Regions from separate parts of the Rhodococcus sp. IEGM 1330 genome, predicted to be linked through region 1. Evidence: riboswitches for the same ligand, from Rfam matches in the RefSeq annotation. Region 1 holds a riboswitch; the other holds the start of a gene.
The links. Region 1 has a riboswitch for thiamine pyrophosphate ahead of R4P57_RS26060 (TenA family protein). Riboswitches for the same ligand answer to the same signal wherever they lie in the genome.

Region 2: linked by a shared signal. The riboswitch ahead of thiO (glycine oxidase ThiO) and the one ahead of R4P57_RS26060 (TenA family protein) in region 1 are both predicted to bind thiamine pyrophosphate.

What each region holds. Positions count from the first base shown of each region.
Region 1 covers NZ_JAWLSB010000016.1:74,481-79,817, reverse strand. Annotated here, with positions in the region: gene R4P57_RS26075 (ABC transporter ATP-binding protein) at 1-89, opposite strand, end outside; gene R4P57_RS26070 (ABC transporter permease) at 82-918, opposite strand; gene R4P57_RS26065 (ABC transporter substrate-binding protein) at 896-1,909, opposite strand; gene R4P57_RS26060 (TenA family protein) at 1,906-2,628, opposite strand; TPP riboswitch at 2,622-2,721, opposite strand; gene R4P57_RS26055 (sugar porter family MFS transporter) at 2,785-4,182, opposite strand; gene R4P57_RS26050 (hypothetical protein) at 4,301-4,948, opposite strand; gene R4P57_RS26045 (carboxylesterase/lipase family protein) at 5,047-5,337, shown strand, end outside.
Region 2 covers NZ_JAWLSB010000010.1:170,234-175,570, forward strand. Annotated here, with positions in the region: gene R4P57_RS21865 (hypothetical protein) at 1-633, opposite strand, end outside; gene R4P57_RS21870 (NUDIX hydrolase) at 706-1,620, shown strand; gene thiE (thiamine phosphate synthase) at 1,559-2,251, opposite strand; TPP riboswitch at 2,298-2,409, shown strand; gene thiO (glycine oxidase ThiO) at 2,409-3,476, shown strand; gene thiS (sulfur carrier protein ThiS) at 3,473-3,688, shown strand; gene R4P57_RS21890 (thiazole synthase) at 3,660-4,433, shown strand; gene R4P57_RS21895 (ABC transporter ATP-binding protein) at 4,529-5,337, shown strand, end outside.

The DNA.
Region 1 (5,337 bases):
GACACGCCGTCGAGCACGGGCTTGTCGCCGAATGATCTGGTGAGATCGCGAACATCGATGCACGTGTCGGCGGTGTCGGAGTCAGACATGAAGACCAGCCGAGCCGTGGCGCGCCCAAGGCGCGACGAACCGCTCCACCACAAAGGTGGAGACGAACAGGACCACACTGATCACGGCCGTCACGGCAACCGCGGCGAGAACCAGATCGGTACGAAACGAGTTCTTCTGTTGGCTCATGTAGATGCCGAGTCCCGCACTGGCCCCCGCATATTCGGCAAAGATCGCGCCGACCACGGCGTAGGTGATTCCGATGCGCAGTGAGGTGAAGAATCGGGGAAGCGCCGACGGTAGCCGCACGTATCGAAACTGTTGCCAGCGCGAGGCACCCATGCTGGCCAGCAGCGATCGCGCGTCCCGATCGGCCGCCGCGAAACCCTCGATGAGCCCGATGGCCATCGGGAAGAACGTGGCCAGTGCGATGACCAGGATCTTCGGAAGCAGCCCGAAGCCGAACCAGATGATCAACAGCGGCGCAATCGCGATGATCGGAAGCGTCTGCGATACGACGAAGAGCGGTACGAACGCGCGCCGCAGCCACGGCGAGAAATCCACCGCGATGGCCAGCAACCACGCCAGGGCCAGGGAGACCGCGAAGCCGACGAGGGTCACCTGCAGGGTCGCCGCCGCGTTCTCGGCGATCGCATCGCGCTGCGCCCAACCCTGGACCACCACACGGCCGGGGGACGGCAGCACCTGCGGCCGGATGCCGCTGATCTCGACGTAGACCTGCCAGGCGGCGATGAGTAGAACCACGACGGTCAGCGCGGGCCACGACCGACGCAGCGAGGCTCGGATACCGCTGAACGAGTAGGAACCTCGGTCAGCGGCTGCCGACTCATCGATCGCCGAGGTAGTCATTGGTGAAGTAGGTCGACCAGTCCGGCTCCGCGGTCAGAGGCGCGCCGTTCTGATCGGCCAGCACACCGCTGTCGTAGAGGAATTTCGAGTACGCGGTCCACTTGTCGAGACTCTGTCGTCCTACCTCGCCAGTGGAGTCCTTCATGTACTTCGCTGCGAGCATCTCCTGGCTCTCGAAGACGAGCGACTCGTCGGTGAAGGTTCCCGGATTGGCGTCGATCAGATCCTGTGCGGCCTTGTCCGGATCGTCGGCGGCGAGTTGGTAGCCGCGCTGAAGTGCCTGGACGAACTTCTCGGCCTGGTCCGGATGGGCTGCGAGCCAGGGCTCGTTGCCACTGATCGTGATGGCGTAGGCGTCGGGAAATCCATAGTCGGTGTAGTCGAAGTATTTCATCGGCGTTCCGCTGTGCTCGGCCTCGATGCCTTCCCACGCGAAGTAGGAGACGGTGAAGTCAGCGGTACCGGAGTAGACCGCCTCGTACGCCGAGGTGCCCAGTACCACCGTTTCGTATTCGCCTGTGCCGCCGTCGTTCTGGATGACCTTCTCGAGTCCGGCCTGCTCGCCGGACTCGCCGAAGCCGGCATAGACCTTCCCGTCGAGTGCCTTCGGACTCGGGATATCGTCTCGATCGGCGCGCACTCCGATGCCCGTCGCCCAGTGTTGCAGCGGCGCGAGAACCGACACCGTCTGTGCGCCGGCCGAGGTGGCGAAGACTCCCGAACTCTGTGTGCTGATACCGAACTCCGCGTTTCCGGCATCGACGAGAGTGTCCGCCGCGGTGTTGTTGTACGGCAGAATCTTCACGTCCAGGCCGGCCTCGGCGAAATAGCCTTCCTGCAGGGCCACATAGAGGCCGGTGTGGTTGGTGTTCGGCGTCCAGTCCAACGCGAACCGAATGGTGTCGGAATCCGTCGACTCCGAGCAGCCCGCCAGTCCGGTCGTGGCAACGACGGCGGCCGCCAACGCGGCGAGGATTCGAGTGGTTCTCATGCGTACACCGCACTCTCGGCCAGGGGCCATGGGGTGGGATGTAAAGCGCTGTCCCAGAACATCAATTCGTACCTCGATGCCACGACGAAGGCGTCGATCATCTGCTCGCGCTGTATCGGAGTCGCGGCAGCCGCGGCGTCGTCCACGAATGTCCTGGCGGCGTCGACGATGGCATGGAATTCGGGTGCGTCGTACGCGGCTACCCACTGCGCGTACGGGTGATCGGGATCGCGATCGAGAACCGCCTTCGCGGCACCGGCGAGTGAGCGGCCGACGTCGGCGTAGATCCAGAAGCACGGCAGAACAGCTGCTGCTGCAACAGGATACGGTTCGGTTGCCGCCGTCGCGGTCAGGTAGGACGTGTAACCGAGGCATGCCGGTGAAGGTTCGGGCGTCCGGGTCGACGGGGGCAGCGCTCCACCGGTCAGCATCGCTTCGTGCGATGCGGCTTCGTCCATCGCGCTCGCGGCGGCGCTTGCCCAGAATGCTCCGGCGACCGGGTTCGGTGCGTGTGCTGCCAGCAGTGACAGCGACTTCACGTACCCACCGAGATAGAGCGAGTCCTGTTCGAGGTATCGACGGAACGCATCGAGCGGAAGCGTCCCGGCCCCGAGGAGTCGAAGAAATTCGAGGTCGTCGATCGCGCGTCGAATGTCCTCGGAGGCATTCCACAGTCGATCGGTGAAGCGGACCGGGTCCGCAGATACAACAGGCGTCATCGCCTTGACATCCCTTCGTCAGCATTACCTGCATCAGGTTCGGCGGGTTTGATCTCAGCATCCGCATCGGCGGACACACCCCGTGTCAGAACGAAAGCGACAGTAACACCGGTCACTCGGTGTCGATGCCGCCGCCCCTGTATCTGCGGTTCGGCCTCAGCCCAGCATGTCCTCGAGTTCCATGCCCTTGGTCTCCCGGATCTTGGCCTTGACGAAGAAGAACGAGAGCGCGGCGAACAAGGCGAATCCTGCGTAGATCACCCACAAGCCCACAGACGACGTCAGTGGCGGGAAGGCAAGCGTGACAGCGAAGTTGGCCATCCAGTTGGCTGCGGTGCCGATACCGAGCGCCATGGCGCGCATGCGGTTGGGGAACATCTCACCGAGCATGACCCACATGATCGGACCCCATGTCGAGGCGAAGAAGATGACGAACAGATTGGCCCCGACCAACGCGATCGCACCCCACGGAGCGGGCAACGTGACGTCGTCGCCGCTACCGGTCGCCTGCGAGAACGCCACGGACGCCATGACGAGCCCGCCGAACATGCCGATCGAGCCCGCCATCAGCAGCTTGCGCCTACCGATTCGGTCGACGAACAGAATCGCCACGAACGTCATGACCACGTTGATCACGGCGGTGATGACAGAGGTGGTGAACGATTGATCCTCGGTGAAGCCGACCGAACGCCATAGCGTCGTCGAGTAGTAGAAGATCGCGTTGATGCCTACCAGCTGCTGCAGCACGGCCATCGTGATGCCCACCCAGACGATGGGTTGCAGGCCGAACTTCGGACCGCGAATGTCGGCGAACGACGAGCGTGACTCCTTGCGCAGCGTCAGCCTGATCTCGTGGACGCGCTCGTCCGGATGCAGTTCACCGGTGATCTCAGCGAGGACTCGGGCCGCTTCTTCGTCGAGATGCTGACCGACGAGGTACCGCGGAGACTCCGGGATCAGTGTTGCCAGCAACCCGTACACGAGAGCGGGAATCACGCCGACGAGGAACATCCATCGCCATGCTTCGATGCCGAACCACAGGTCGTTGGACGCGCCGTCGGCGGCACCGGCGAGGAGGGCGTCCGAAAGCAGAGCAGCGAAAATGCCGATGGTGATGGCCAATTGCTGGAGCGAGGCCAAGGAGCCGCGCCACTTGGCCGGAGCGATCTCGGCGATGTACGCCGGTGCGATCACCGAGGCGATGCCGATTCCGAGTCCGCCGAGCACTCGCCAGAGCATGAGGTCGGGGACGCTGAACGCCAATCCCGAACCGATCGAGGAAATGACGAACAGGGCTGAGCCCAGCAGCATGACTTTCTTGCGTCCCCAACGGTCTGCGAGGCTGCCGGCGAACCAGGCACCCACTGCGCACCCGATGAGGGCGATCGCGACCACGACGCCGGTGGTGAACGAGCCGAGGAGGAAGCGATCTTCGATCGAGTCGACAGCGCCGTTGATGACCGAGCTGTCGAAGCCGAACAGGAATCCGCCCACAGCAGCGGCGACGCTGACGCCGATGACCTTCGCTGTGTGGCGGTCCGAGGTCTGATTCATGAGTGATGCACCTTCCGGCCGCGCGCACGGGCGTCGGCCGCTGGGGAGACCGTACGGCAGGGATTGTCGTACCGTCCCCGGACATTACGCCTGGTAATTTGCCGCGTGAACGAGACCGTCAACGAAGGTCGAAATCCTCGTCCGAGACTGTGAAACTGTGGCCGACCTGATCGGAGCACGTGACCCCGGTCTGCTCGTCGACACTGCACCGAAGGCCGTTGGTGGAGCCACTTCCGGGGACGGTGAGCTCCTCGCCGTACGGCAAGGCCGCTGCGGGTCCGTCGAAACGGTGGAACTTGGGATCGCCGAGGCTCTCGAACTTCGCCGGGGATCCCGCGATCAACTGCACGGCATTGGGTTTGACTGCACTCCGCGATGCACCGATGCCGGCAACTTCCGGTGCCGAATCAGGGAGTGATCCGTGGCATCCGGCGATCGAGGACTCGAGGACGGCGATACCGCACTCGAATTTTCCACTGGGGCTCGAGAAGTAGTACCAACCTGGTGCTTTGCCTGCGTAGTCCTGCGGCTTCGCCTGGGCTGCAGCAGGACTCGTCGATGCCGCCGTGGTGGACGTCGGCGTGGTGGTCGCTGTGGTGGACGGTGATGCCGGCGCAGCGGAGGCGGCAGAGGGAGCCGTGGTGATCGGGGTGGGGCGGTCGGTGATCACGGTCGCCATCGGACCGTCACCTTCGCCGCTCGAACCGCAGGCTCCGAGCAGGAACGCCCCGACGACTGCCACTGCGGCACATCCGATTCTCTTCATCGCCGGTTCCTTCGGTCGCGGGCGTCGACGCTGTGCGTATCGTCGCCGAGGGGGTGATCGATGTTGGTACGTTGGGCAACGACCGAACGGGAGGTTCCATGGACACCGCGTCTGACTCCGCTGCGTCCGATTCCACTGCGTCCTCTACCACCGTGCTCGTGAGCACGCCCTACGGCGACGTTCTGGGCTATCCGGTTGCTGCCGATGCGTCGCCGATCGTGGCCTGGCGGGGTATTCCCTATGCGACGCCTCCGGTGGGGAAGCTCCGGTTCCGTGCGCCGCGTCCGTTGCAGCCTTGGTCGGGAGTGCTCGACGGCCTCGAGTTCGGTGCGATGGCTCCGCAGGGGCGCGACAGCCCGGTGCCGATCGATCCGTCGCTGTCGATTTCC
Region 2 (5,337 bases), on a different contig from region 1:
ACTGGTGAACCGTTCCTGATCGGCCGATACCCGCGAGGCCTGCTCGGTATACAACTTTTCGGCCAGCGGCAGCAAACTCGTCTGCATCATCGTCGACGCCTCGCCGAGATACGCCGCGCCCACCGGATTTCCGCTGCGGTTGTTGGCTCGCGCAGTCTCGACCAGACCGCTGTATACCGGCAACCCGGCGGCGATCTGCGTGAGCACCGCGCTGGTTGCCGCGTCGTTCTCGGTCACCCCGGCCGAGGCTGCGATCAGCTCGGACGACGCCTCGCCCAGCGCCTGCGAGTAGCGCTCGCGTACCTCGGGCGGCTCGAGACCGCCGGCGATGAACGCAGTGGCTGCAGCCGCATCGGCCACCGACAGGGCCCCGTACAGATTCTGTGCCGAGTTCGCGAAGGGCTCGGTGCGCACCAACAGGGTGCCCAGAGTATCGACCCGATCGGTCACGGCCGTGGACGCAAGATTTCCGACCGTCAACGCGAGCACCACCAGCGCGGTTCCCATCGCGACCAACCGCGCAGGCGTCGAACGCATCGTGTAGCGAACCGGTGGCTTGCCTGCAGCGACACCGACGTGCGTAGCCGTTGTCGGGGGGACGGCAGCGGATGGGGTAATACCGGCCGCGATCACGCACCCGAGCATATAAGTAGGCGGACGGTACTGCAGCCACTACAGGCAGGTGATTCACCTAGGGTGGTGAGCATGCGTGGTGACGGGGACGGCTGGGTGATCGGCGAGAACGGCACTCGGCACTGGGGAAAGCACGGTGCGGCCGGACTGTTGCTGCGTGCACCGTCGAGCGGGCCGTCCAGCAGCGGGGAGCCGATGGTGTTGCTGCAGCACCGCGCACTGTGGAGCCACCAGGGCGGAACCTGGGCACTACCCGGCGGGGCCCGCGATTCCCACGAGAGCACCGCGCACGCGGCGGTGCGCGAGGCCCAGGAAGAAGCCGGTATCTCGGCCGAGCAGGTCAGTGTGCGCAGCGAGCGCGTCACCGCGAGCGTCGAGAGCGGCTGGTCTTACACCACCGTCGTCGCCGATACCGATCATCCGTTGACCACCGTGCCCAACGGGGAGAGCACCGAGCTGCGCTGGGTACCGGAGTCGATCGTCGACGAACTCCCGCTGCACCCGGGTTTCGCGTCCAGCTGGCCGTCCCTGCGCACCGTGCCGCTCCGGGTGCTGCTCGACACCGCGAACGTGCTGGGCTCGCGACCGAACGGATGGTGGAAGGACCGCGCCGGATCCACCGGCGCACTGCTGACCTCGCTCGCCGAGACGCTGCCGCGGACCGTCGAACTGCCCAGTGGTCAGTACGGCTGGCTCACCCGCATCGAAGCCGTGCTCGAAGGCCAGGCCCGCGACGCCGTGGTGGACGACCCGCGCACCCGGACGATTCTCGCCGACGGCAGTGGCGATGACACCCTCGCCGACCAGGCCAACCTCGATGGAGATCTGACGGCGCTGGTGACCGCCGACCGCGGACTACGCGACCGCCTGCCGGAATCGGTGCAGGTCCTGACGCCGTCCACGGTTCTCGCGTGGCTCCAGGGCTCTAGGCCTGGAGCGCCTGCACCAACGAACGAGCGGCCGCCTGCGGGTCCCGGGCTTCGGTGATCGCGCGGACCACCACGATGCGGTCGGCACCGGCCGCCCGAACCTGATCGACATTGGTCGCGTCGACGCCGCCGATGGCGAACCACGGCCGCTCCGGGAGTGCGTCCGCCGTCGCCCGCAGAGCCTCGAGTCCCGCGGCCTTGCGATTGGGCTTGGTGGGCGTCGGCCACACCGGCCCGACGGCGAAATAGTCGACGCCGTCCTCGATCGCGGCGAGCGAGGACTGAGCGCGGTTCTGCGTCGAGCGCCCGATCACCACGTCCGGCCCCAGAATCTGCCGCGCGTAGTGCACCGGCAGATCGCCCTGACCCAGATGCAGCACGTCGGCACCCGAGGCCAACGCCAGATCCGCGCGATCGTTGACCGCAAGCAGCGCGCCGTGCCGCTTGGTCGCAGCGAGCAGAATCGCCAGCGCAGCGAGCTCGTCCTTGGCTTCGAGGGGACCGAACTCGCGCTCGCCGGCGGAATTCTTGTCGCGCAGCTGAATGATGTCGACGCCACCGGACAACGCGGCCTCGGCGAACTGCGCAAGGTCGCCCTTGTCGCGCCTGGCATCGGTACACAGGTACAGGCGTGCGGACGCAAGACGCTCACGGGGAGTCTGGTTGCGGGCGGTCTGAGATGGATGCACGAAACGAACTGTATTCTCATGGTGGCCGCCACCGAAAACGGAGTGGCCGAGATATCGCGGGAGTCCCGAGGATCGTGGGGCTGAGAGTGGGTTCGCCGCCCTTACCGTCAATACCTGAACCCGATCATGCGGGCGCAGGGAGTGAGGAAGACATCGCGTGCACATCGTTGTGATCGGCGGAGGCGTCATCGGGTTGTCGACGGCGCTGCGCCTGGCCCAGGACGCCCACCGAGTTTCGGTTCACGATCCGGCTGTGGGCAAGGGCGCATCCTGGGTCGCAGGCGGAATGCTGGCACCGTTGTCCGAGGGCTGGCCCGGCGAACACGAACTGCTGCACCTGGGCGCTGCCTCGTTGGCGCGGTGGCCGGAATTCGCCCGACGCCTCCCCGGCCCCTCGGTGTTCTCCGCGAGCGGATCGGTGACGGTTGCCCTCGACTCCGCCGACGCCGCCGATCTACGAACCATCGCCGAGTGGGTGGGCGAACAGGGGCACGAACTCGAGATTCTGGGACGGGCGCAGCTACGTGAGCTCGAACCTGCTCTGGCACAGAACATTCGACTGGGCCTGCTGGCTCCGACCGAACTGTCGGTCGACAATCGGGTGCTGATCGCCGCACTCGAGCAGGGATGCCTGGATGCGGGCGTGGAATTCGTGACCACCCCGGTGGAGATCATGCCCGACGCCGACCAGGTGGTTCTGGCCGCCGGGGCGCAGTCGGCGGCACTGTGGCCCGCGCTGCCGGTCCGGCCGGTCAAAGGCGAGATCCTGCGACTGCGGAGACGGCCGAGCGCCGCACCGCCACCATCGCGCACCGTCCGCGGAACCGTGCACGGTCGCGCGATCTACCTGGTACCGCGCGGCGACGGATTGGTCGTCGGCGCAACCCAATACGAATCCGGTCAGGACACCCAGGTCACCGTTGCCGGGGTACGAGACCTCATCGCCGACGCCGAACGACTCATGCCGAGCATCGGCGAATACGAACTGTACGAAACTGCTGCCGGTCTACGGCCGATGAGCCCCGACGGACTGCCGCTGATCGGCAGGCTGACCGAGAACGTCGTCGTCGCGACCGGCCACGGCCGCAACGGCATCCTGCTCGCGCCCATCACCGCCGACGCCGTCGCCGCGCTGATCTCCGGCGAGACGCTGCCCGAGGCGAAAGCAGCCACACCCGAACGCTTCCCACAGATCGACTCTTCTCGAATCGAAAGGACACTATGACACAGGTCGCGATCGGTATCACCGTCAACGGCGAGGATCACCTGCTCACCGAGGACATGACCATGCGTCGGCTGCTCGAATTCCTGGGGCTGCCCGAGAAGGGCATCGCCGTCGCCGTCGACGGAGCGGTGGTGCCCAAGAGTCGCTGGGACACCACCAGCGTCGAAAAGGGTTGGACCATCGATGTTCTCACGGCGGTTCAGGGTGGCTGAGCAACTGGTCATCGCCGATCGCACCTTCACCTCCCGGCTCATCACCGGCACCGGGGGAGCGGCCAATCTCGCGGTACTCGAGGACGCCCTCGTCGCGTCGGGAACCGAATTGACCACCGTCGCGATGCGCCGCGTCGACGCCGCGGGTGGGACGGGAGTGCTGGATCTGCTGCGCCGGTTGAACATCGCCCCGTTGCCGAACACCGCAGGCTGCCGCGGTGCGGCCGAGGCAGTGCTCACCGCCCAACTGGGCCGTGAGGCGCTCGAGACCGACTGGGTGAAACTCGAAGTGATCGCCGACGAGCGAACCCTGTTGCCCGACGCCATCGAATTGGTCAAGGCCGCAGAACAACTCGTGGACGACGGCTTCCAGGTGCTGCCCTACACCACCGACGACCCGGTACTGGCCAAGCGACTCGAGGACATCGGCTGCGTGGCCGTCATGCCGCTCGGCTCGCCCATCGGCACCGGCCTCGGCATCTCCAACCCCCACAACATCGAGATGATCGTCGACGCCGCATCGGTTCCGGTGATCCTCGACGCGGGCATCGGCACGGCCAGCGACGCCACCCTCGCGATGGAACTCGGCTGCGACGCGGTGCTGCTCGCGACCGCGGTGACCCGGGCGAAAGATCCGGCGCTGATGGCGTCGGCGATGCGGAACGCGGTGGCCGCGGGCTACCAGGCCCGACATGCCGGCCGCATCCCGAAACGATTCTGGGCGCAGGCGAGCTCGCCGATGTGACCGACTGTCTCAGGGTGTGTGTCATCCGAAAGGATGACGCGATCGGCGACTGTGGGTCGATGTGCGGACGCTGACTGTGGGGGACAGTTGTACCCATGATCGAAGTGACAGGACTGACCAAGCAATACGGCGCGGTGACGGCGGTCGACAACCTCACCTTCACCATCAAACCCGGCATCGTGACCGGCTTCCTGGGCCCCAACGGCGCAGGCAAGTCGACCACGATGCGGATGATCCTCGGTCTCGACCGCCCCACCTCGGGAACGGCGACCATCGAGGGCAAGAGCTACAGCCATCTGAAGCAACCACTGCGTACCGTCGGCGCTCTGCTCGACGCCAAGTGGGTACATCCGAACCGTTCGGCGCGTGCACATCTCGAGTGGATGGCGGCCTCCAACGGCATTCCGAAGTCGCGAGTCGACGAGGTTCTGCGTCTGGTGGGCCTGTCCGAGGTCGCGAAGAAGAATGCCGGTGGCTTCTCGCTCGGTATGTCGCAGCGGCTCGGACTCGCCGGCGCGTTGCTCGGTGACCCCAAGGTGTTGCTGTTCGACGAGCCGGTCAACGGACTCGATCCCGAGGGCATCGTCTGGATCCGAAAGTTCATGCAGCGCTTGGCAGCCGAGGGCCGCACAGTGCTGGTCTCTAGCCACCTGCTCTCGGAGATGGCGCAGACCGCGGAACACCTCATCGTCATCGGACGCGGCAAGCTGATCTCCGATTCGTCGGTGCAGGAATTCATCGACCACGCTTCCGAGGCATCGGTGCGCGTTCGCAGCCCGCAGCTCGACGGTCTGCGCCAGGCGTTGACCACGGCCGGTCTCACCGTGCGTGAGCCGGACAAGACGGACGAGCTGCAGCCCTCGCTCGTGGTGCTGAACTCGAGCACCGACGCGATCGGTGACAT